Regions from separate parts of the Nonomuraea sp. NPDC050227 genome, predicted to be linked through region 2. Evidence: riboswitches for the same ligand, from Rfam matches in the RefSeq annotation. Region 2 holds a riboswitch; the other holds the start of a gene.

Region 1 (10,292 bases), on a different contig from region 2:
GCGCGACCGGCTCCGGGTCACGTGCGTCGACCTGTCACCCAGGCCGCCGGGCCTGCCCGACGAGATCGAGTGGCGCCGCTGCCTGCCGTCCAGCATCACCGGGCTGGCCGTCGCCAACGAGTGGCTCGACAACATCCCGCTCGACGTGGCCGAGCAGACCTCCGGCGGCCCGCGTCTGGTCATGGTCAACACCCGCACCGGGGAGGAGCGCCTCGGCGGCCCGCTGCGGCCCGCCGACCGCGAATGGCTCGACCGCTGGTGGCCGCTGCCGCACGTGGGCACCCGAGCCGAGATCGGCCGTCCCCGTGACGACGCCTGGGCCTCCGTTCTGGTACGCCTCGCCCGCGGCCGGGCGATAGCCGTGGATTATGCACACCCTGTGGATAACCGACCGCTCTGTGGCACGCTGACCGGTTACCGCGACGGCGCCGTCGTCACGCCCATCCCCGACGGGACCTGCGACATCACCGCCCACGTCGCGCTCGACGCGTGCGCCGAGGCCGGGCGGCGGGCCGGCGCGATATCCACAACCTTGTCCACACAGCGCGACATGTTGCGGGCGCTGGGCCTCACCGGCGCCCGGCCGCCGGTCGACCTCGCCCGCACCGATCCGCGCGGCTACGTGCGCGCCTTGGCGCGGGCGTCGGAGGAGGGCGAGCTGATCGATCCGGCGGGGCTCGGCGGGTTCGGCTGGCTCAGCCAGAGCCGGTGACGTCGAGGTCGAGCGAGCGCAGGCCGCGGATGACGAAGCCCGGCTTGTAGACCGGCTCCGCGCGCAGCTCGATCGTCCCGACCCGGTCCAGCAGCGCGGTGAACGACTCCGTCAGCTCGATCCTGGCCAGCGGCGCGCCCAGGCAGAAGTGGATGCCGGCGCCGAAGGAGATGTGCGGGTTGTCCGGACGGCCCAGGTCGAGCCGGTCCGGGTCCTCGAACACCTCGGGGTCCCTGTTGGCCGAGCCGAACAGGCAGGCGACCTCCGAGCCGCGCGGGATCCGCACGCCGTGCACCTCGATGTCCTCCAGCACCCAGCGCTCGAAGAGCTGGAGCGGGGTGTCGTAGCGCAGCAGCTCCTCGATGGCGGTCGGCAGCAGCGAACGGTCGGCGCGCAGCCGGGCCAGCTCGCCCGGGTTCTTCAGCAGGGCCCGCCAGCCGTTGCCGGTGACGTTGACCGTGGCCTCGTGGCCCGCGTTGAGCAGCAGCACGCAGGTGCCGGCCAGCTCGTCGAGGGTCAGCTCGGGGATCGCTGCCAGGGCGCTGACCAGGTCCTCGCCGGGGTTCGCGAGCCGGTCGCGGGCCAGGTCCTTGAGGTAGGACTCGAACTCCTCGGCCGCGCGCACCGCCTGGTGCTGGGTCTCCAGACTGGGGTTGAGCTCGTACATGCCGCACATGTCGGCCGACCACGGGCGCAGCAGGTGACGGTCCTGCTCGGGGACGCCGAGCATCTCGGCGATGACGGTGACCGGCAGCGGCTCGGCGACCTCGGCGATCAGGTCGCCACCGCCCTTCTCGACGTAGGCGTCGATCAGGCTCTCGGCGATGGCCCGGACGCGCGGGCGCAGCGACTCGACCATGCGCGGCGTGAACGCCTTGGACACCAGCCGGCGCAGCCTCGTGTGGTCCGGCGGCTCGACCTCCAGCATGCCGTTCCTGCTGACCCGCCAGAAGGCTTCCTGGAACTCCGGCGCGGGCTGCCGGCCGAACTCCTCGTGCGTGGCGACGTGGGTGTAGTCGCGGCCCAGCCGCCGGTCCCTGAGCAGCGCGTTCACGTCCGCGTGCCGGGAGATCAGCCACTGGTTGGACGGCTCGAAGTAGCGGACGGGCGCCTCGCGCCTCAGCTCGTCGTACGCCGGATAAGGGTCGACGACGAAATCCGGATTCCAGGGATCAAAGCGCACGATTTCATCTTATGAGACGGGTTGACCTGCTGAGCTTGCGAATCATGCCCGGGTGTCGGTTATAGTGCCGTCGTAGGTCATGAGTGCCAGCGACAAGCCCCGGCTAGCTGGCCGGCAACCCTCGCGTCCGCGGCGGGGTGCCCCGGGTGAAGACCTGGTCCGTCACGAGGTGTGGCGGGCAAGCGCGGGCTCCGTGGCTGCTCCCAGGGGTCCGACCGACCCGTGAGGAGCTGTGCCGTGTCCACGCTGACGATCTTCAACTCCGTTCCCGCCCAGGCCGCCGCCGAGGCCCCTGCCCCTGCCGCCGCCTCCGGTCGGTCGATCCCCGCCGTGCTCGGCGCCGACCTCGAAGTGCCGGTCAAGGGCGGCCGGCTGGTGAGCTACGCCAACCTCGACTACGCGGCCAGCGCCCCCTGTCTTGAGCCGGTCAGCGCCGCCGTCGCCGCCGCGCTCCCGGCCTACTCCAGCGTCCACCGCGGCGCGGGCTACGCCTCCCAGCTCACCACCGCCCGCTACGAGCAGGCCCGCCACACGGTCCGGGCCTTCGTCGGCGCCCGCCCGGACGACGCCGTCATCTTCACCCGCAACACCACCGACGCCACCAACCTGCTGGCCGGCTGCCTGCCCGAGGGCACGACCGTCGTCGTCTTCGACTCCGAGCACCACGCCTCGCTGCTGCCCTGGGAGCGGTCCGTGCGCCTGGCGCCGCCCGCCTTCCCCGGCGAGGCCGTCCGCGCCGCCGACGAGGCGCTGGCCGGGATCGAGGGGCCCAAGCTGCTCGTGGTCACCGCCGCCTCCAACGTCACCGGCGAGCTGTGGCCCATCGCCGCCCTCGCCCACATCGCCCACCGGCACGACGCCCGGATCCTGGTGGACGCCGCCCAGCTCGTCCCGCACCGCAGGCTCAACCTGACCGCGCTCGACCTGGACTACGTGGCCTTCTCCGGCCACAAGCTGTACGCGCCCTTCGGCGCCGGCGTGCTGGTCGGACGCCGTGACTGGCTGGCGGCGGGCGAGCCGTACCTGAAGGGCGGCGGCGCGGTGCGCTCGGTCGGCGAGACCACCGAGTGGCACGACGACCCCGAGCCCCGCCACGAGGCCGGCACCCCCAACGTGCTCGGCGCCATCGCCCTGGCCGCCGCCTGCGACGCGCTCACCGCCACGGGGTGGACGGAGCTGGTGCGCGCGGAGGAGCGCCTGATCGCCCGGCTGCGTACCGGTCTGGCGTCGATCGACGGGGTGCGCGAGCTGTCGCTGTGGGGCGAGGACCACCCGCGGGTGGGGATCGTGTCGTTCGTCGTGGACGGCTACTCGGCCCGCGAGGTGGCCGAGGCGCTGTCCGGCGAGTACGGCATCGGCGTGCGGGACGGCAAGTTCTGCGCGCACCCGTTCGTCCGCCACCTGCTCGGCGCCTCGGACGGCGGCTGCGAGGACGGCACCGCCTCGGCGGTACGCGCCTCCATCGGCATCGGCAGCACGCAGGAGCACGTCGACCGCCTGGTCGAGGCCCTGCGCGACCTGGTCAGCCGCTGACGCTCAGCGGTTGGGCGGCTTCTGCTGATGCGGCTCGTCGGACACCAGGGCGTCGATGTCCCGCATGTCCTCGTCGTTGAGGTGCCCGGGGCGCGGCGCGTTGGGCTGCCGCGGCACGTTGGGCTGCTCGACCTCGCCCTCGGGCCGGGCCGGCGTCGTCGGGCCGCCCTCGGGCCCGACCTGCGTGGCCGGCCCCTCGGTGACGACCGTCGTCGGCTCGGCGCGCCGGGCCGGGCGGTGCGCGGCGAGGTCGTCCTCGGCGATCTGGCGTTCCCTGCGACGGCGGTACGTCGAGTGGAAGATGCCGTCGAGCCCGATGCGGCCGCCACCCAGCGCGGCGAGCATCAAGGACAGCGCACCCAGCGCGCCCGGCAGTTCCCAGCCCCCGCCCTGCGACAACACCCCGTGGCCCGCGTGCACGAAGACGATCGCGCCGATCATGTCGATGAGCAGCAGCAACGCCACCGGCCGGACCAGCAGGCCGAGGATCAGCAGGGCACCGCCGACCAGCTCGACGATGGCAGCGAATCCGGCCGACAACTCGGGCATGGGCACGCCCATCTCCCGGAACTGCCCCGCCGCGGCACCGAGCCCGCCCTGCCACTTCTGCCAGCCGTGCGCCACGAAGATCACCCCGAGTACCACCCGGGAGATCAGGGCCGCCACATCAAACAGGACTCTCTTCACAGTGCTTTCTCCCCCCGTTCCCGGTATTGATCCCCATGTCTGGCTTCGGGATGCGTTGCCATACGATTCCTTGACCATCCCCCACGCTGGATCACCCCGTGGGACGGTGGCAGCATGGGCCCTATGACGGAACGCGTGGTCGGGATCGGCGCCGGCGCGAAGGAGCTGGCGACCGAGGACATGATCCTCAACATCGGCCCCCAGCATCCCTCCACGCACGGCGTGCTCAGGCTCCGGCTCACCCTCGACGGCGAGCGCATCGAGGCGGCCGAGCCGATCATCGGCTACATGCACAGGGGCGCGGAGAAGCTGTTCGAGGTCCGCGACTACCGCCAGATCATCATGCTCGCCAACCGGCACGACTGGCTGTCGGGGTTCGCCAACGAACTGGGCGTCGTGCTGGCCGCCGAACGGCTGCTCGGCATGGAGACGCCGGTCAGGGCCGTATGGGCGCGTACGCTGCTGGCCGAGCTCAACCGGGTGCTCAACCACCTGATGTTCCTCGGCTCCTACCCCCTCGAACTGGGCGCGATCACCCCCGTCTTCTACGCCTTCAACGAGCGCGAACGCATCCAGGCCGTCATGGAGGAGATCTCCGGCGGGCGCATGCACTACATGTTCAACCGGGTCGGCGGCCTCAAGGAGGACCTGCCGCTCGGCTGGCTCGACCGGGTCGCCGCGGCCGTCGCCGAGACCCGCCGCCGGGTGCCCGACATCGAGGGCCTCATCCTGAACAACGAGATCTTCCTCGCCCGCACCAAGGGCGTCGGCGTGCTGACCCGCGAGCAGATCCTCCAGTACGGCGTCAGCGGCCCCATCGCCCGCGCCTCCGGCGTGGACTTCGACCTGCGGCGCGACGACCCGTACCTGGCCTACGGGGAGCTGCCGGTCACGGTCGTCACCCGGCGCGACGGCGACTGCCACGCCCGGTTCGAGGTGCTGTTCGAGCAGCTCAAGGTCTCCCTCGACCTGGCCGACGCGTGCGTCGCCCGGCTGCGCGAGCTGCCGCCCGGGCCCGTCAACCAGCGCCTGCCGAAGGTGCTCAAGGTGCCCGAGGGCCACACGTACGCGTGGACCGAGAACCCGCTCGGCATCAACGGCTACTACCTGGTCTCCAAGGGCGACAAGACGCCGTGGCGGCTCAAGCTGCGCTCGGCGTCGTTCGGCAACGTCCAGGCGCTGCGCGAGCTGCTGCCCGGGAACCTGGTGGCCGACATGATCGCCATTCTGGGCTCGATGTTCTTCGTCGTGGGTGACATCGACAAGTGAGCACTCCCGAACGCGACAAGTACGTCGACTGGCTGCGCGCCCTCAGCCTCATCGTCGTGGTGGTCTGGCACTGGGCGTTCACGATCCTGGAGTGGAAGCCCAGCGGGCCCGAGCCCACCAGCCCGCTCGGCTTCACCTCCGGGTTGTGGATCCTGACCTGGCTGCTCCAGGTGCTGCCGCTGTTCTTCTACGTCGGCGGCCACGTGCACCTGCTGTCCTGGAACCGGGCCCAGGCGCGCGGCGTCGGCATCGGGGCGTTCGTCTGGCGGCGCATCCGCGCGCTGTCCCTGCCCGCGCTGTTCCTGTGCGGCGTGTGGATCTCCGTCGGGGCGATCGTCACCTGGGCGTTCCACGTGGAGTGGATGTGGCGGGTGGTGCTGCTCGTGCTCAGCCCGCTGTGGTTCCTCGGCGTCTACCTGGTGCTGATCGCGCTGCTGCCGGTGGCCCTGTGGCTGCACAGGCGCTACGACGTGCTGGCCCTCATCTGGCTCGGCGGCTCGGCCCTGGTCGTCGACGTCGTGCGCTTCCGCTACGGCTTCGAGTGGGCCGGCTGGCTCAACATGATCATCGTCTGGGGGCTGGCCCACCAGGCGGGCTTCTTCTACGACCGGATCGTCGTCCTGCCCCGCCGGTACGACGTCGGCATCCTGTGGACCGGCCTGTTCGCGCTGATCGGCCTGGTCTACTCGGGCATCTACCCGGGCTCGATGGTGGGCGTGCCGGGCGACAAGTGGTCGAACATGGCGCCGCCCACGTTCGTCATCGTCGCCCTGCTGATCTTCCAGATCGGCCTGGTGGAAGTGCTGCGCCCGGCCATGGAACGCGTGCTCGAACGCCCCCGCTGGGCCCGTGCCAACTCCTTCATCAACCGCTACGCCCTGCCGCTGTTCCTGTTCCACACGACCGGCATGGCGATCGCCTTAGGGCTGTCGTGGTGGTTGTTCGGCAACCTCGGCACGAAGATCCCGCCCGACCTGAAGTGGTGGCTGGAGCGGCCGATCGCCATCGTCGGGCCGCTGATCTGCACGCTGCCGGTCATCTACCTCTTCGGCCGCCGCCGCTAGTCGGGTTTGCGCTCGTCGGAGTCCTTCGGGATCCGGCAGCAGTGTTCCAGGTACAGGGCCGCGCAGACGAGCACCACGCACGCCACGAACGACCCGGCCGCCACGAAGAACTCCGAGCGCGGCGTCTCCCGGTCGAAGATCTGCAGCGTGTACGCGGCGAACCCGGCGAACATCCCCGCAAACACCGCCCCCGCGTACGCCGACGCCTTGGCCAGCGCCGCCAGCCGGGCCACCGCCAGCGGCTCGACCGGCTTGGTGTCGGGTTTCCTGGCGATCCTGGCCTTGGTCACCCATCCGCTGTAACCCTCGCCGAGGGCGAGCAGCAGCACGGTCGGGATGGCCGTCCAGGGCATGATGGGCAGGTCGGAGTAGAAGTGCCGGACCGCCGCCCAGACGACCAGGGCGACGACGAGCAGGAGAGCGGCCAGCCGGCCGGGATGCGTCGGCTTCAATCGGGCCTCTGCAGCTTCAGGTCGTCACGCAGGCGCACGCCGTGGCGGTCGAGCTCGGCCAGCAGGTCGGCCACCCGGCCCCGGCCCGGCACGGTGGCCTCCGGGTCGATCACCGACCAGGGCACCAGCACGAACGCCCGCTCGTGGGCCCGGGGATGCGGCAACGTCAGCTCGGGGTCGTCGGACACGGTCTCGCCCACGACGATCAGGTCGACGTCGAGCGTACGCGGCCCCCACCGCTCCGCACGCACCCGGCCGAACGCGTTCTCCACGCCCAGCGCCCGCTCCAGCAACGTGCGCGGCGGCAGCGCGGTCTCGGCGACGACGACCGCGTTGAGGTACGGCTCCTGGCCGCCCGGCCCCCCGACCGGGTCGGTCTCGTAGACCGGGGACACCTTGACGAACTCCAGGCCAGGGGCGTCGAACAACGTGTCGATGGCTCCCTGCAACGTCTGGAACCGCTCCCCCAGGTTGCTGCCGAGAGCGAGGACGGCCTTCATGCGCGGCTCCGCTCGATCGTCACGATCACATCGTCGAACGGCAGCGGGATCGGCGCCGCCGGTTTGTGCACACTCACCTCGACCTTGTGCACCAGCTCGCTCGCCAGGCAGACGTCGGCCAGCCGCTGGGCCAGCGTCTCGATCAGCTCGACCGGCTCGCCCTCGACCACCTCGACCAGCGCCTGGGCCAGCTCGCCGTAGTGGACGGTCTTGGTGAGGTCGTCGCCGGCCGCCGCCGGGGCGGTGTCGAGGAACAACGTCGCGTCGATCACGAACTCCTGGCCGAGCTCCCGCTCGGCGGGCAGCACGCCGTGCCTGCCCCTGGCCCGCAGGCCCTTGAGAGCGATGCGGTCAGACCTCAAGCTCGCCCTCCTCGTCCTCGTCGTCGTCTCCCTGGAGCACCGGGGAGCCGTGGTGCATCCACAACCGCCAGCCCTGCGCGGTGCGGATGTAGACGTTGCTCGCCACCACCTTTCCCGCGGCGAAGCTGGACTCACCCTCCTCGCCCGCCGTCAGGATGTTCTCCACGCAGGTGAGCACGGCCACGTCGCCCAGCACGGTGGTGTTGACGTCGGTCAGCACGAACTGGATGTAGGTGGTGTTGGCCATGATCAGCGCCCACGACCGCAGCACCTCCGACCGGCCGGTCAGCAACGTCCAGCCCGGATGGACGCAGCTCACCTGGTCGTCGGCGGTGTCCTCGGCCCAGATCTCGGTCATCTTGTCGAGATCGGCGCTCTCGATCGCGGTGTAGAACTCCTCGTTGACCGTCTCGATCGCGGCAGTGTCGACGCTCATGTGCCTGCTCCGGCTCTCTTCCATGCGGCCGCCACGCGCACGGCATCGGCATTGGGACCTACCTCGTGCACGCGCACGCACCAGGCCCCCGCCTGAGCCGCCAGCGCGGTGACCGCCAGCGTTGCGTCGTCGCTCCTGCTGAACGGGCGGGGCGCGCCGTCGGGGCCGGCCAGCAGCCGCCCGAGGAACCGCTTGCGCGAGGCCCCGATCAGCAGCGGGAATCCCAGCTCGGCGAGCTGCGGAATGCCGGCCAGCAACGCCCAGTTGTGCTCGGCGTTCTTGGCGAAGCCGAGGCCGGGGTCGAGCACGATCTGCTCGGGGGACACCCCCTCGGCCAGCACGAGATCGACCCGCTTGCTGAGCTCCTCGCGCACCTCTGTCACGACGTCGGCGTAGACGGCGCGGCTGTCCATGTCATGGCTGTGGCCGCGCCAGTGCATCACCACGTAGGGCGCTCCCGTCGCGGCGACCACGCGCGGCATCTCGGGGTCGGCCAGGCCGCCGCTGACGTCGTTGACGAGCCTGGCGCCCGCCTCGACCGCGGCCCTGGCGACCTCGGCGCGCATCGTGTCGACGCTGACGGCCACGCCCTCGGCGTCGAGCGCCCGGATCACCGGGACGACCCTGGCCAGCTCCTCCTCCAGCGACACCCGCGCGGCGCCGGGACGGGTGGACTCACCGCCCACGTCGACGATGTCGGCGCCCTCCCGCACCAGGTCGAGCCCGTGCCGGACGGCGGCCTCCTCGTCGAACCACAGGCCGCCGTCGGAGAAGGAGTCGGGGGTCACGTTGACCACGCCCATGACGAGGCACCGCTCCGTGCCGCCCGGCACGTTGATGGGCACGCTAGTCATGGGGCAAGCCTAGGCGTTCCCCCACACCTGCCGACATCTCGGGTCCCCAGTTGTGGATAACGATCGTCACCTGCCGAGAATCAGCGCCATGGCCTCGGAGCGGGTCTTGTCGCTGGTACGGAAGTCGCCGCGGACCGCCGACGTGACCGTCTTGGCCCCCGGCTTGCGCACGCCGCGCATGGTCATGCACAGGTGTTCGGCCTCGACCACCACGATGACCCCGCGCGGCTCCAGCACCCGCATGAGGGCGTCGGCGATCTGCGAGGTCATGCGTTCCTGCACCTGCGGACGGCGGGCGAAGACGTCGACCAGCCGGGCCAGCTTGGACAGCCCGGTCACCTGGCCGCGCTCGTTGGGGATGTAGCCCACGTGGGCCACGCCGTGGAACGGGACCAGATGGTGCTCGCAGGTCGAGTAGACCTCGATGTCCCTGACCAGCACCATCTCGTCGTGGTCGACGTCGAAGACCTTGTTGAGCACGTCTTCGGGGGTCTGGCCGAGCCCGGAGAACTGCTCGGCCATCGCGCGGGCGACCCTGGCGGGCGTTTCGAGCAGGCCGTCGCGGTCGGGATCCTCGCCGATGCCGTAGAGGATCTCGCGTACGGCCTTCTCGATCCGCCCCAGGTCAACCTCGTGCTGGGTCACGCACTGTCCCCGGACTGGAAGGCGTCCTGGTGGCCGGAGGTGAGCGAGCCGTTGGCCGACTGCTCCTTCGGGGTCAGGATCGGCGGGCGGTCGGAGGGCAGCCGCTTGCCGTAACCCGCGTACGAGGGCCGGTGCTCCTTGACGACCACCGGGGCGAAGATCTGCAGGACCTGCTCGCGGGAGAGGGTCTCCTTCTCCATGAGCTCCAGCACCAGGTTGTCGAGCACGTCGCGGTATTCGACCAGGATGTCCCAGGCCTGGTCGTGCGCCGTCTCGATCATCCGGCGGACCTCCTCGTCGATGGAGGAGGCGATCTTCTCGGAGTAGTCGCGCTCGTGGCCCATCTCGCGGCCGAGGAAGACCTCGGCCTGGCCGGTGCCGAACTTACGGGCGCCGAGCTGCTCGCTCATGCCGTACTCGGTCACCATGCGGCGGGCGACCGCCGTGGCCTTCTCGATGTCGTTGGAGGCGCCGGTGGTGGGCTCGTGGAAGACGAGCTCCTCCGCCGCGCGGCCGCCGAGCAGCATCGCGAGCTGGTCCATCATCTCGGACCTGGTGGCCAGGAACTTGTCCTCCATCGGCAGCGTCATCGTGT
Region 2 (10,292 bases):
CACAAAAGCCGCCAAAACTGATTTGTCGCCTGACGAGCAGGAAATGCTGCTTTGGCGGAAGCCTTATCGGAGCTGGAAGTCCGCCAAATGGTCGGCCGCCGACGCCGCGCTCCTCGACGAGCTGCGCGACCTCATGGAGCGCACCCCGTCCCTCGGCCACCTCGTCGTGGACGAGGCGCAAGACCTGTCCGAGATGCAGCTGCGGGCGCTCGGCCGGCGCTGCCGCAACGGCTCGGCCACCGTGCTCGGCGACCTGGCCCAGGGCACCACGCCGTGGTCCACCACCTCGTGGGAGACCGTGCTGAAGCACCTCGGCCAGGACGAGGGCGAGGTGACCGAGCTGACGCTCGGCTTCCGCGTGCCGCGCGAGGTGCTCGACTACGCGGCCCGCCTGCTGCCCTCGATCGCCCCCGCGCTGGCCGCCCCGCGGTCGCTGCGTCCGGGCGCCGGCTCGCTCACGGTCCGGCCGGGCGGCACGGTCGCCGAGGCCGCCCGGGAGGTCCTGGCCAGGGAGGGCTCGATCGGGGTCATCGTCCCCGACGCGATGGTGGCGGCGGTCTCCGAGTCGCTGTCCGGCCTGCCGCACGCGGTGCTCGACCCCGACGCGACGCAGGAGCACCGCCTGCTGATCGTGCCCGCCACGCTCGCCAAGGGCCTGGAGTACGACCATGTGATCGTCGTGGAGCCGGCCGACATCGTCGAGGCCGAGCCCCGCGGCCTGGCCCGCCTGTACGTGGTCCTGACCCGCGCGGTCACCTCGCTCACGGTGCTGCACGACAGGCCGCTCCCGGCGCAGCTCGGAACCTGACGGAGGGCGGGCACGGCCGCTTCTAGGATGGCCTGAAGGAGCTGTCAACCTAGGAGGATGCCGTGCCCGCACCGCTTCCGCATGAACACCTGCCCCCGGTCCCCGCGCTCGTGGTGGAGAGCGACGACATCCGCGACGGCGAGCGGCTGAACGACCTCCACGTCTTCGACGACTGGGGGATGACCGGCGGGAACGTCTCGCCCCAGCTGCGCTGGTCGGGCGCGCCCGAGGGCACCTGCGGCTACGCCGTCACCTGCCACGACCCCGACGCCCCCACCGGCAGCGGCTTCTGGCACTGGGTGCTGTTCGACCTGCCCGGCGACACCACGGAGCTGCCCAGGGGCGCGGGCACCGGCCCCGACTTCAAGGGCCTGCCCGCCGGCGCGGTCCACGCCCGCAACGACTACGGCACCAAAGACTACGGCGGCGCCGCTCCCCCGCCCGGCGCCCCTCACCGCTACGTCTTCACGGTGCACGCGCTCGGGGTCGACGAGCTGGGCGTCGGCGGCGACGCGAGCCCGGCCGTGGTCGGATTCAACATCACCGCCAACACGCTGGCCCGCGGCCACATCGTCGCGCACTTCGGCGTCTGAGACCGGCACAACACCGCGGCGAAGGCGCCCCGTTCGTTCGGGGCGCCTTCGCCGTGGTGCCGCGTCGGGTTCAGTACGCCCGGCGCCACCAGACGGGGCTTCAGTCGCCCTGCACCAGCTCGTCCGCGAACGTGAAGTCCCCGGGGGCGTTGGACGACAGGTCCTCGCTCTCGCCGCCCGACTCGCCCTCGAAGGCGTCCGAGACGTCCTCGCGCTCGCCCGACATGTCCTGACCCTCCTCCGAGACGTCCTCGCGCTCGCCGGACATGTCCGCGCCCTCGTCCGAGGCATCCCCGCGCTCGCCGGACCGCTCGTCGGCCTCCTCCGTCGACCACTCGTCGGCCTGGTCCGACGACCTGTCCTCGGCCTCCTCCGACGACCTGTCCTCGCCCTCCTCCGACATCTCCCCGCGCTCGTCCTGCGACGTCCACCTGGACGGCGAGGCGCAGTAGTCGCGGTCGTACAGTTCCAGGTAGCCCGCGCAGTAGGGCACGTCGACGTACTCCAGGGCCTCGTCCAGGTAACCGTGGTCGTCTGCCTGGGCGGGCATCGTCATGGCGGCCGCGGCGGCCAGCATGACGGCTCCGAGCCCGAGAACGCGCGCGGTGCGGGAATTCATGTAACTACTCCTTTGTGCGGTGAATCGTCACTTCGTTTCGTTACTGTCCGTAGTCAATAACTACTAAACGTAACGGGACCGGACACAACAAAAGGCGGCCGGATCCTTGGAGATCCGAACCGCCTTCTGATGCGTCAGCGACCAGGCGAGGCCTAGAAGTCCATGTCGCCGCCGCCGGGCATGCCGGCCGGAGCAGCAGGGGTCTTCTCGGGCTTCTCGGCGATGACGGCCTCGGTGGTGAGGAAGAGCGCCGCGATGGAGGCGGCGTTCTGCAGCGCGGAGCGCGTCACCTTGGCCGGGTCGATGATCCCGGACTCGAACATGTTGACGTACTCGCCGGAAGCGGCGTTGAGGCCCTCGCCCGGGGTCAGGTTGCGCACCTTCTCCACGACGACGCCGCCCTCAAGACCGGCGTTGACCGCGATCTGCTTGAGGGGCTCCTCAAGAGCCTTCTTCACGATCGCCGCGCCGGTGGCCTCGTCGCCGTTGAGCTCGAGCTTGTCGAACGCCTTGGCGCCGGCCTGCAGCAGCGCCACGCCACCGCCGGGGACGATGCCCTCCTCGACGGCTGCCTTGGCGTTGCGCACGGCGTCCTCGATGCGGTGCTTGCGCTCCTTGAGCTCGACCTCGGTCGCCGCGCCGGCCTTGATGACCGCCACGCCACCGGCCAGCTTGGCCAGGCGCTCCTGCAGCTTCTCGCGGTCGTAGTCGGAGTCGGTGCGCTCGATCTCGGCGCGGATCTCGTTGACCCGGCCGGAGATCGCCTCGGCGTCACCGGCGCCGTCGACGATGGTGGTCTCGTCCTTGGTCACCACGACCTTGCGGGCGCGGCCGAGCAGGTCGAGGGTGGCGGTCTCGAGCTTGAGGCCGACCTCCTCGGCGATGACCTGACCGCCGGTCAGGATCGCGATGTCGCCCAGCATGGCCTTGCGGCGGTCGCCGAAGCCCGGGGCCTTGACGGCCACGGAGCGGAACAGGCCGCGGATCTTGTTGACCACCAGGGTCGCCAGGGCCTCGCCGTCGACGTCCTCGGCGATGATCAGCAGCGGCTTGCCGGACTGCACGACCTTGTCGAGCAGCGGCAGCAGGTCCTTGTTGGCCGAGACCTTGCTGTTGACGATCAGGATGTACGGGTCTTCGAGAACGGCCTCCATACGGTCGGAGTCGGTCACGAAGTACATCGACGTCATGCCCTTGTCGAAGCGCATGCCCTCGGTGAGCTCAAGCTCCAGGCCGAAGGTGTTGCTCTCCTCGACGGTGATGACGCCTTCCTTGCCGACCTTGTCCATCGCCTCGGCGATGAGCGAGCCGATCTCGGGGTCGGCGGCGGAGATGGAGGCGGTGGAGGCGATCTGCTCCTTGGTCTCCACGTCCTTGGCCAGCTTGGAGAGCTCCTCGCTGACCCGCTCGACGGCGGCCTCGATGCCCTTCTTCAGGGCCATCGGGTTGGCGCCGGCGGCCACGTTGCGCAGACCTTCGCGCACCAGAGCCTGGGCGAGCACGGTGGCCGTGGTGGTGCCGTCGCCGGCGACGTCGTCAGTCTTCTTGGCGACTTCCTTGACCAGCTCGGCGCCGATCTTCTCCCACGGGTCCTCGAGCTCGATCTCCTTGGCGATGGAGACGCCGTCGTTGGTGATCGTGGGAGCGCCCCACTTCTTCTCCAGCACGACGTTGCGCCCCTTGGGGCCCAAGGTCACCTTGACGGCGTCGGCGAGCTGGTTCATACCGCGCTCGAGACCGCGCCGGGCGTCCTCGTCAAACGCGATCATCTTGGCTGCCATAAGGCTAGACCTCCCAGATGCAGGGTGGCGTGTCCTGGACCGAGCCGACGCCCGCGACGGCATAGGCCTGCATCTCCGTTCGGCAGACCCCATCGTCTCGATCCGAGTTGTTGGCACTCTGCCACACAGAGTGCCAACGAACTGTTTAGCACTCTACCCTGCCGAGTGCAAGCCACGGGCACCCCACCCCAGCTCATCGGGCAGGTCATCGGGTGCGCCGGTTCGTACGGCGAGCCGCCCCTGAGGCGCGGCCCGCCGTGCGAAGCCGACGGAGGAAACAGTGGCGAGCCCGTACGGACTGCGCTGCCGCACGTCCCGCCTTGGTGCATACCAGCGAGGGTGAATCAGACCGTGCGGACGGACTCCGCCTGCGGCCCCTTCTGGCCCTGCGTGATCTCGAACTCGACGCGCTGTCCCTGTTCGAGAGAGCGGTACCCGTCCATCATGATCGCTGAGTAATGGACGAATACATCCTTACCACCGTCTACCGCGATGAAGCCGTAGCCCTTGTCCGCGTTGAACCACTTGACGGTGCCCTGCGCCACTTCCGACTCCTCTTACTGGGCTCGCAGATCTCGCCCATTCCTTCGCGAGACCCGTAATCGCATGACTTTTGGGAAAATCAGCCAGACGATCGCCCTCGACCATACCTGTGGCACGGGGTTTGGCAACAGAGTCAACCGACAAAACGCTAATTTCATCGAAGGCTGAGTCGTTCGAGGTTGAATTTGGTTCTAAAACAAGAAGGCGCCCACAAGGGGCGCCTTCAAGAGTCGGTGGTCCGGCGGTCAGCCGCCCGCGACTGCGGGGATGATGGAGATCTGAGTGCCTTCAGGGGCGGGAGTGTCCAGGCCCTCGGCGAAACGGACATCCTCATCACCAACGTATACGTTGACAAAACGACGAATCTTGCCCGATTCATCCAGAATTCTCGCGCCGATCCCCGGGTAGTCGGAGTCAAGCTTGGCGAGAACGTCACGAAGAGTCGCCCCTTCGCCACTCACCTCGGCGTTACCCCCGGTGTAAGTGCGCAGAATGGTGGGAATCCGCACAGAAACGCTCATGGTTTTTGTTGCCTTTCCTGGATTGTCAGACAGTCGCGCGGAACGCGTCGAGAGAGGGCCGGATCACGGCGGTGGGCCGCGCGTCGTCGCTGATCGCGTCGAGCGTCTTCAGGCCGTCGCCGGTGTTCAGGACCACCGTCTCGGCCTCGGGGTCGAGCCTGCCCGTCTCGACGAGCTTCTTCAGCACGCCCACCGTGACGCCGCCCGCGGTCTCGGCGAAGATGCCCTCGGTGGAGGCCAGGAGCTTGATGGCGGCGACGATCTCGGGGTCGGTGACGTCCTCGACGCCCCCGCCCGTGCGCCGGGCGATGTCGAGCACGTACGGCCCGTCGGCGGGGTTGCCGATGGCCAGCGACTTGGCGATCGTGTCCGGCTTGACCGGCTGGACGACGTCGTGCCCCGCCTTGTACGCCGTCGAGACCGGCGAGCACCCGGCCGCCTGGGCCCCGAACACCTTGTAGGGGGTGTCCTCGACCAGCCCGAGCGCGATCAGCTCCTTGAAGCCCTTGTCGATCTTCGTGAGCTGGGAGCCGGAGGCGATGGGGATGACGATCTGCTCCGGCAGCCGCCAGCCGAGCTGCTCGGCGATCTCGTACGCGAGCGTCTTGGAGCCCTCGGCGTAGTAGGGCCGCAGGTTGACGTTGACGAACCCCCACCGCTCGCCCAGCGGGTCGCCGATCAGCTCCGAACAGAACCGGTTGACCTCGTCGTACGTTCCGTCGATGCCGATCAGCCGGCCGCCGAACACCCGGGCCATGGCGATCTTGGCCGCTTCGAGGTCGGCCGGGATGAACACGCACGCGTCGAGGCCGGCCCGCGCGGCGGCGGCGGTGACCGCGCCGGCGAGGTTGCCCGTGGAGGAGCAGGAGAGCGTGTGGAAACCGAAGTTCCTGGCCGCCTCGACGGCGATGGCGACCACCCGGTCCTTGAAGGAGTGGGTGGGGTTGCCCGAGTCGTCCTTCACGAACAGGGACCGGATGCCGAGCGCCTTGCCGAGGTTGCCGGCCTTGACCAGCTTCGTCCAGCCCGGGTTCATGTTGGGCTTGCTCGCCACGTCGGCGGGGACCGGGAGCAGGGAGCGGTAGCGCCAGATGTTGGCGGGGCCGGACTCGATGTCCGCGCGGGTCACCTGGCCGAAGGAGTAGGCCGCTTCGAGCGGCCCGAAACACTCCAGGCAGGCGAAGCTGGGACCCAGGGGGTAGCGCGTGCCGCACTCGCGGCAGGACAGAGCGACGGCAGGACCAAAGTCGAGCGACATGAAGCGAGGCCTTCCCTCATCTTCGCCCGCGGCCACCTTGACCGCGAACCGGAATTGGCACCTTGTCCCGGTCGGCCTCGCCAGGTCGCGAGCACAAGCCGGGAGGGTTGCCGGGGCTTCGCAGGGCCGGTCCCTCCACCCCTCTGGATGAGCAATATTCAGTTGTCGAAAAGGACTCTACCTTCTCAAGTGGCGGAAACGACCACCCGTCTCACCATGCGAGAGGACGCGTCTCACCGATAGTCCTCCCCGAGGACTCCCTGCACGTACTTGCGGGCCTGGTGGATGCGGGACTTGGCGGTGCCGAGCGGGATGTTGAGCTGCTCGGCCACCTCGTTGTAGTCGAGCTGGACGATGTCGCGCAGCACCAGCGCCTGGGCCAGGTCGGGCTTGTCGGCCTCCAGCGCCTCCATCGCGTCGAGCAGGTCGAGCCGCGAGCCGGCGATCACGCTGACCCGCCGCGCGTCGGGCTTCTGCATCGGCAGCTCCTCCGACGTCTGCTCGGCGGCCCTGCGCTTCAGCGAGCGGTACGTGGTGCGCGCGCAGTTGGCGGTCACGATGTGCAGCCAGGTGCTGAACCTGGCCCGCCCCTCGAACCGGCCGATGTTGCGCGCCACGGCCAGCAGAGTGTCCTGCGAGGCTTCTTCCGCGTCCTGGTGATAGGGCAGGATCCGGGCGCAGTGGCGCATCACGTCAGGCTCGATCCTGGCCAGGAGCTCGCCGAGCGCGCGATGGTCTCCGGCCGCGGCCGAGCGGGCGAGTTCCTCGGTTAGCTCATCTAGCGCCATAGCTGGGATCCTATGGGCGAAGGGAGCCCAAATGAACAGCGTTCTCGTGGCGTCCAACCGCGGGCCGGTCTCCTTCACCGTCGACGACGACGGTGAGCTGACCATGAAACGCGGTGGTGGCGGCCTCGTCTCGGGCCTGTCGGGGGTGGCCAAGGAGCACGGCGTGCTGTGGGTGTGCGCCGCGCTGTCCGACGGCGACCGCAGCGCCGTGCGCCTGGCCCCGGGGGGCCGGCTCGACCGCGGCGGCTACGACACGGGCGCCCTGCGGATGCTCGACATCCCCGCGGCCACCTTCCACCGCGCCTACAACGCCGTGGCCAACTCGACCCTGTGGTTCGTCAACCACCTGCTGTACGACATCCCCAACTCCCCCAGTTTCGGCACCAAGTTCCGGCGCGAGTGGGAGTCCTACCGCGACTACAACGGCGCGTTCGCGCTGGCGCTGGCCGAGGAGGCCGGGCACGGCGCGCGCGTGATGGTCCAGGACTACCACCTGACGCTCACCCCGGCGATGCTCCGCGCCGAGCGGCCCGACCTGCGCATCGCCCACTTCAGCCACACGCCGTGGGCGCCTCCCGAGTACTTCTCCCTGCTGCCCGACGCGGTGACCAGGGAGGTGCTCGACGGCATCCTGGGGGCCGACCACGCGGGCTTCCTCACCGCCCGGTGGGCGGCGGCGTTCATGGACTGCTGCGAGGCGCTGCTGGGCGCGCGGGTGGACCGCGCGGCCGGCACGGTCACCCACGAGGGCAGGACGACCCGCGTCGGCGTGCACAGCCTGGGCGTGGACGGCGCGGCCCTGTGGGCGCGGGCCTGCGAGCCCGACGTCGAGTCGCACATGGCCGCGCTGGCCGAGCAGGTGGCCGGACGCCGGCTGATCGTCCGCATCGACCGCACCGAGCTGTCCAAGAACATCGTGCGCGGGCTGCTGGCCTACCGCGAGTTCCTGGCCGCCCATCCGGAGTGGCACGGCAAGGTGGTCCACCTGGCCTTCGCCTACCCCAGCCGGCACGACCTGCCCGAATACCGCGAGTACACCGCGTCGGTGCAGCGCTGCGCGCGCGAGATCGAGGACGAGTACGCCACCGAGGACTGGGACCCGGTCATCCTCAACGTCAACGACGACTACCCCCGCTCGCTGGCCGCCTACCGGCTGGCGGACGTGCTGCTGGTCAACCCCATCCGCGACGGCATGAACCTGGTCGCCAAGGAGGGGCCGGTCCTGTCGCCGCGCTGCGCCCTGGTGCTCTCGCGCGAGGCGGGGGCGGCCGCCGAGCTGGGCCCGTACGCGCTGGTGGTCAACCCCTACGACGTGAGCGGCACGGCGGACGCGCTGCACGAGGCGCTGGTGATGCCCGAGGACGAACGCCGGCGGCGGCGCGACCGGCTGCACGAGGCGGCCACCGCGCTGCCGCCGCACAAGTGGCTGGAATCCCAACTCGACGCCCTGCTTTAACATGAGAAGTCGGGTTCACTGCCAATGACGGAGGCTGCCGGGTGTCGACGGTCTCAGTGCCCATCAGACTCGTCCGGGACCGTCCGACCTGGCTCATCTACTTCCTGCTCGGCACGTTCGCCACGTTCGTGTACGGCCTGAGCGCCGCCCTCCCGCTGCTGCGCGCCGACCAGCGCACCACGGCCACCGTCGCCGGGCTGCACGGCACCGCCATGGCGGTCGGGACGATCGGCGCCGGGCTCGCGCTGCCCCTGCTCACCAGGCTGCTCGGCCGGCGCTCGACGTGCTGGTTCGGCCTGGCCGGGATGAACGCCGGCGTGCTGCTGGTCATGGCCGCCTCCGCGCTGCCCCTGACGCTGCTCGGCTACGGCGTGGCCGGCGGTTTCGGCTCGGTCATGCTCTACGCGGCGATGGCCGAGCTCAGCGACCACCACGGGGCCGCGGGACCGGCCGCGCTCAGCGAGGCCAACGCCGTGGGCGTGCTGGTGGGGATGGTGGCGACGTTCGTGCTCAGCCAGGTGGCGCAGAGCGCGCTCGGCTGGCGGGCCGCCCTGCTGGTCACCCCGGCCGTCAGCGCCCTGCTGGCGCTGTCGCTGGGCCGCTCCTGGCCCGCGCCCCGGCGGGCCGGCGGAGGGCGGGGCGGCGCGGTCGCCGGGGAGGCCGTCCCGGCGCGGGAGGGCGGCGGGTGGCGCTTCCATCTGGCCGGGGGCGTGCTGTTCTGCTGCGTGGCGCTGGAGTTCACGTTCAACCTGTGGGCCGCCGACCTGTTCGCCCTCAGGACGGGCGTGCCGGCGGCCGTCGCGGCGACCGGGCTGACGGCGTTCGTCTGCGGCATGGCGGCGGGCAGGTTCGCGGGCGCGCAGCTCGCGCTGCGGCTGCCGGCCACGCCGCTGCTGGCCGGCGCTCTGGGGCTGATGGCCCTCGGCTGGGTGCTGTTCTGGGCGAGCACCGCGCCGATCCTGTCGTACGCGGGGCTGGCGCTGAGCGGGCTGGGCGCGTCGCTGCAGTTCCCGCTCGCGCTGAGCACGCTGATCGCCGCCTCGGGCGACCGGGCGGACCGGGCGGCGGCCGCCTCGCCCGTGTGGGCGGGCGCCGCCATGGCGATCGGCCCGCTGCTGCTCGGCGCGCTGGCCGACGGCTACGGCACCGGGAACGCGTTCCTGCTGGTGCCCGTGGTCATCGGCCTGGCGGTCGCCGGGGTGCTCATCTCCAGTCGGCGTACTTGAGCGTGTCGGCCAGGCCGGGCGTGTTCCACTGGTCGACGACGAGGATCCCGCTCTTCGGCAGGTACCACTCGCGCTGCGTGAAGCGGGCCTTGACGCCGCCGCCCGAGTAGCTGACGCACGTGGCCTGCCAGGCGTTGTAGGCGGCCTTGTGCCCGGCCCCCATCTGCCGGTAGCCCCTGGTGACCTTGGGGCCGACGACCTCGCCCCACTTGCGGTTGATCGGGCAGGGCTGCACGTCGCTGGCCGGATAGTACGGGTCCTTGCCCGTGTAGGGCCCGAACCCCTCGGCGCCCCGCTTGATCGCGGCGGGACCGAGGACGTAGAACGCGTCGCACTCGGGCGAGCCCCAGCCCTGCGGCTTGGCGCACCGGCCGGTGACCACCTGGACGACGTCGCCGCCCTTGCGGTGGACCACCCACTCGATCGGGATGTAGAGCGTCAGGCCGCCGCGCAGCCTGAGCTGCTGGGCGGGGGCGGCGGAGGCGGCGCCGGGGACGGCGAGCACGGCAGCCAGAGTGGCCAGAGCCGCGGCCGAGGCGGCGGCGAGAGATCGTCGTGACATGCGCACCAACGTAGGACCCGCCACTTGCAGCCCAATCACGAACGGCTGAAAGCCGCGAGCCGGCCCAGACGGCGCAAGGCCGCGAGCCGGCTCACGAACGGCTGGGCTCTAGGGACGGGTGAAGGCCGTCGTCAGCT

The links. A riboswitch is a leader RNA that binds a small molecule or an ion and turns the genes downstream of it on or off. The one in region 2 is predicted to bind S-adenosylmethionine.
Region 1: another riboswitch for S-adenosylmethionine. It lies ahead of ACIBK9_RS05680 (aminotransferase class V-fold PLP-dependent enzyme); the one in region 2 lies ahead of thrC (threonine synthase).

What each region holds. Positions count from the first base shown of each region.
Region 1 covers NZ_JBITJF010000001.1:1,066,025-1,076,316, reverse strand. Annotated here, with positions in the region: gene ACIBK9_RS05690 (SAM-dependent methyltransferase) at 1-712, shown strand, start outside; gene ACIBK9_RS05685 (cytochrome P450) at 696-1,895, opposite strand; SAM riboswitch class IV at 1,971-2,086, shown strand; gene ACIBK9_RS05680 (aminotransferase class V-fold PLP-dependent enzyme) at 2,133-3,428, shown strand; gene ACIBK9_RS05675 (DoxX family protein) at 3,432-4,115, opposite strand; gene ACIBK9_RS05670 (NADH-quinone oxidoreductase subunit D) at 4,239-5,384, shown strand; gene ACIBK9_RS05665 (acyltransferase) at 5,381-6,448, shown strand; gene ACIBK9_RS05660 (DUF3180 domain-containing protein) at 6,445-6,900, opposite strand; gene folK (2-amino-4-hydroxy-6-hydroxymethyldihydropteridine diphosphokinase) at 6,897-7,400, opposite strand; gene folB (dihydroneopterin aldolase) at 7,397-7,762, opposite strand; gene ACIBK9_RS05645 (nuclear transport factor 2 family protein) at 7,752-8,198, opposite strand; gene folP (dihydropteroate synthase) at 8,195-9,001, opposite strand; gene folE (GTP cyclohydrolase I FolE) at 9,119-9,697, opposite strand; gene ftsH (ATP-dependent zinc metalloprotease FtsH) at 9,694-10,292, opposite strand, start outside.
Region 2 covers NZ_JBITJF010000006.1:607,918-618,209, forward strand. Annotated here, with positions in the region: gene ACIBK9_RS26330 (HelD family protein) at 1-808, shown strand, start outside; gene ACIBK9_RS26335 (YbhB/YbcL family Raf kinase inhibitor-like protein) at 871-1,401, shown strand; gene ACIBK9_RS26340 (hypothetical protein) at 1,502-2,020, opposite strand; gene groL (chaperonin GroEL) at 2,173-3,801, opposite strand; gene ACIBK9_RS26350 (cold-shock protein) at 4,146-4,346, opposite strand; gene ACIBK9_RS26355 (MoaD/ThiS family protein) at 4,590-4,865, opposite strand; gene thrC (threonine synthase) at 4,891-6,123, opposite strand; SAM riboswitch class I at 6,137-6,277, opposite strand; gene ACIBK9_RS26365 (RNA polymerase sigma factor) at 6,357-6,911, opposite strand; gene ACIBK9_RS26370 (trehalose-6-phosphate synthase) at 6,943-8,367, shown strand; gene ACIBK9_RS26375 (MFS transporter) at 8,409-9,593, shown strand; gene ACIBK9_RS26380 (hypothetical protein) at 9,571-10,155, opposite strand; gene otsB (trehalose-phosphatase) at 10,264-10,292, opposite strand, start outside.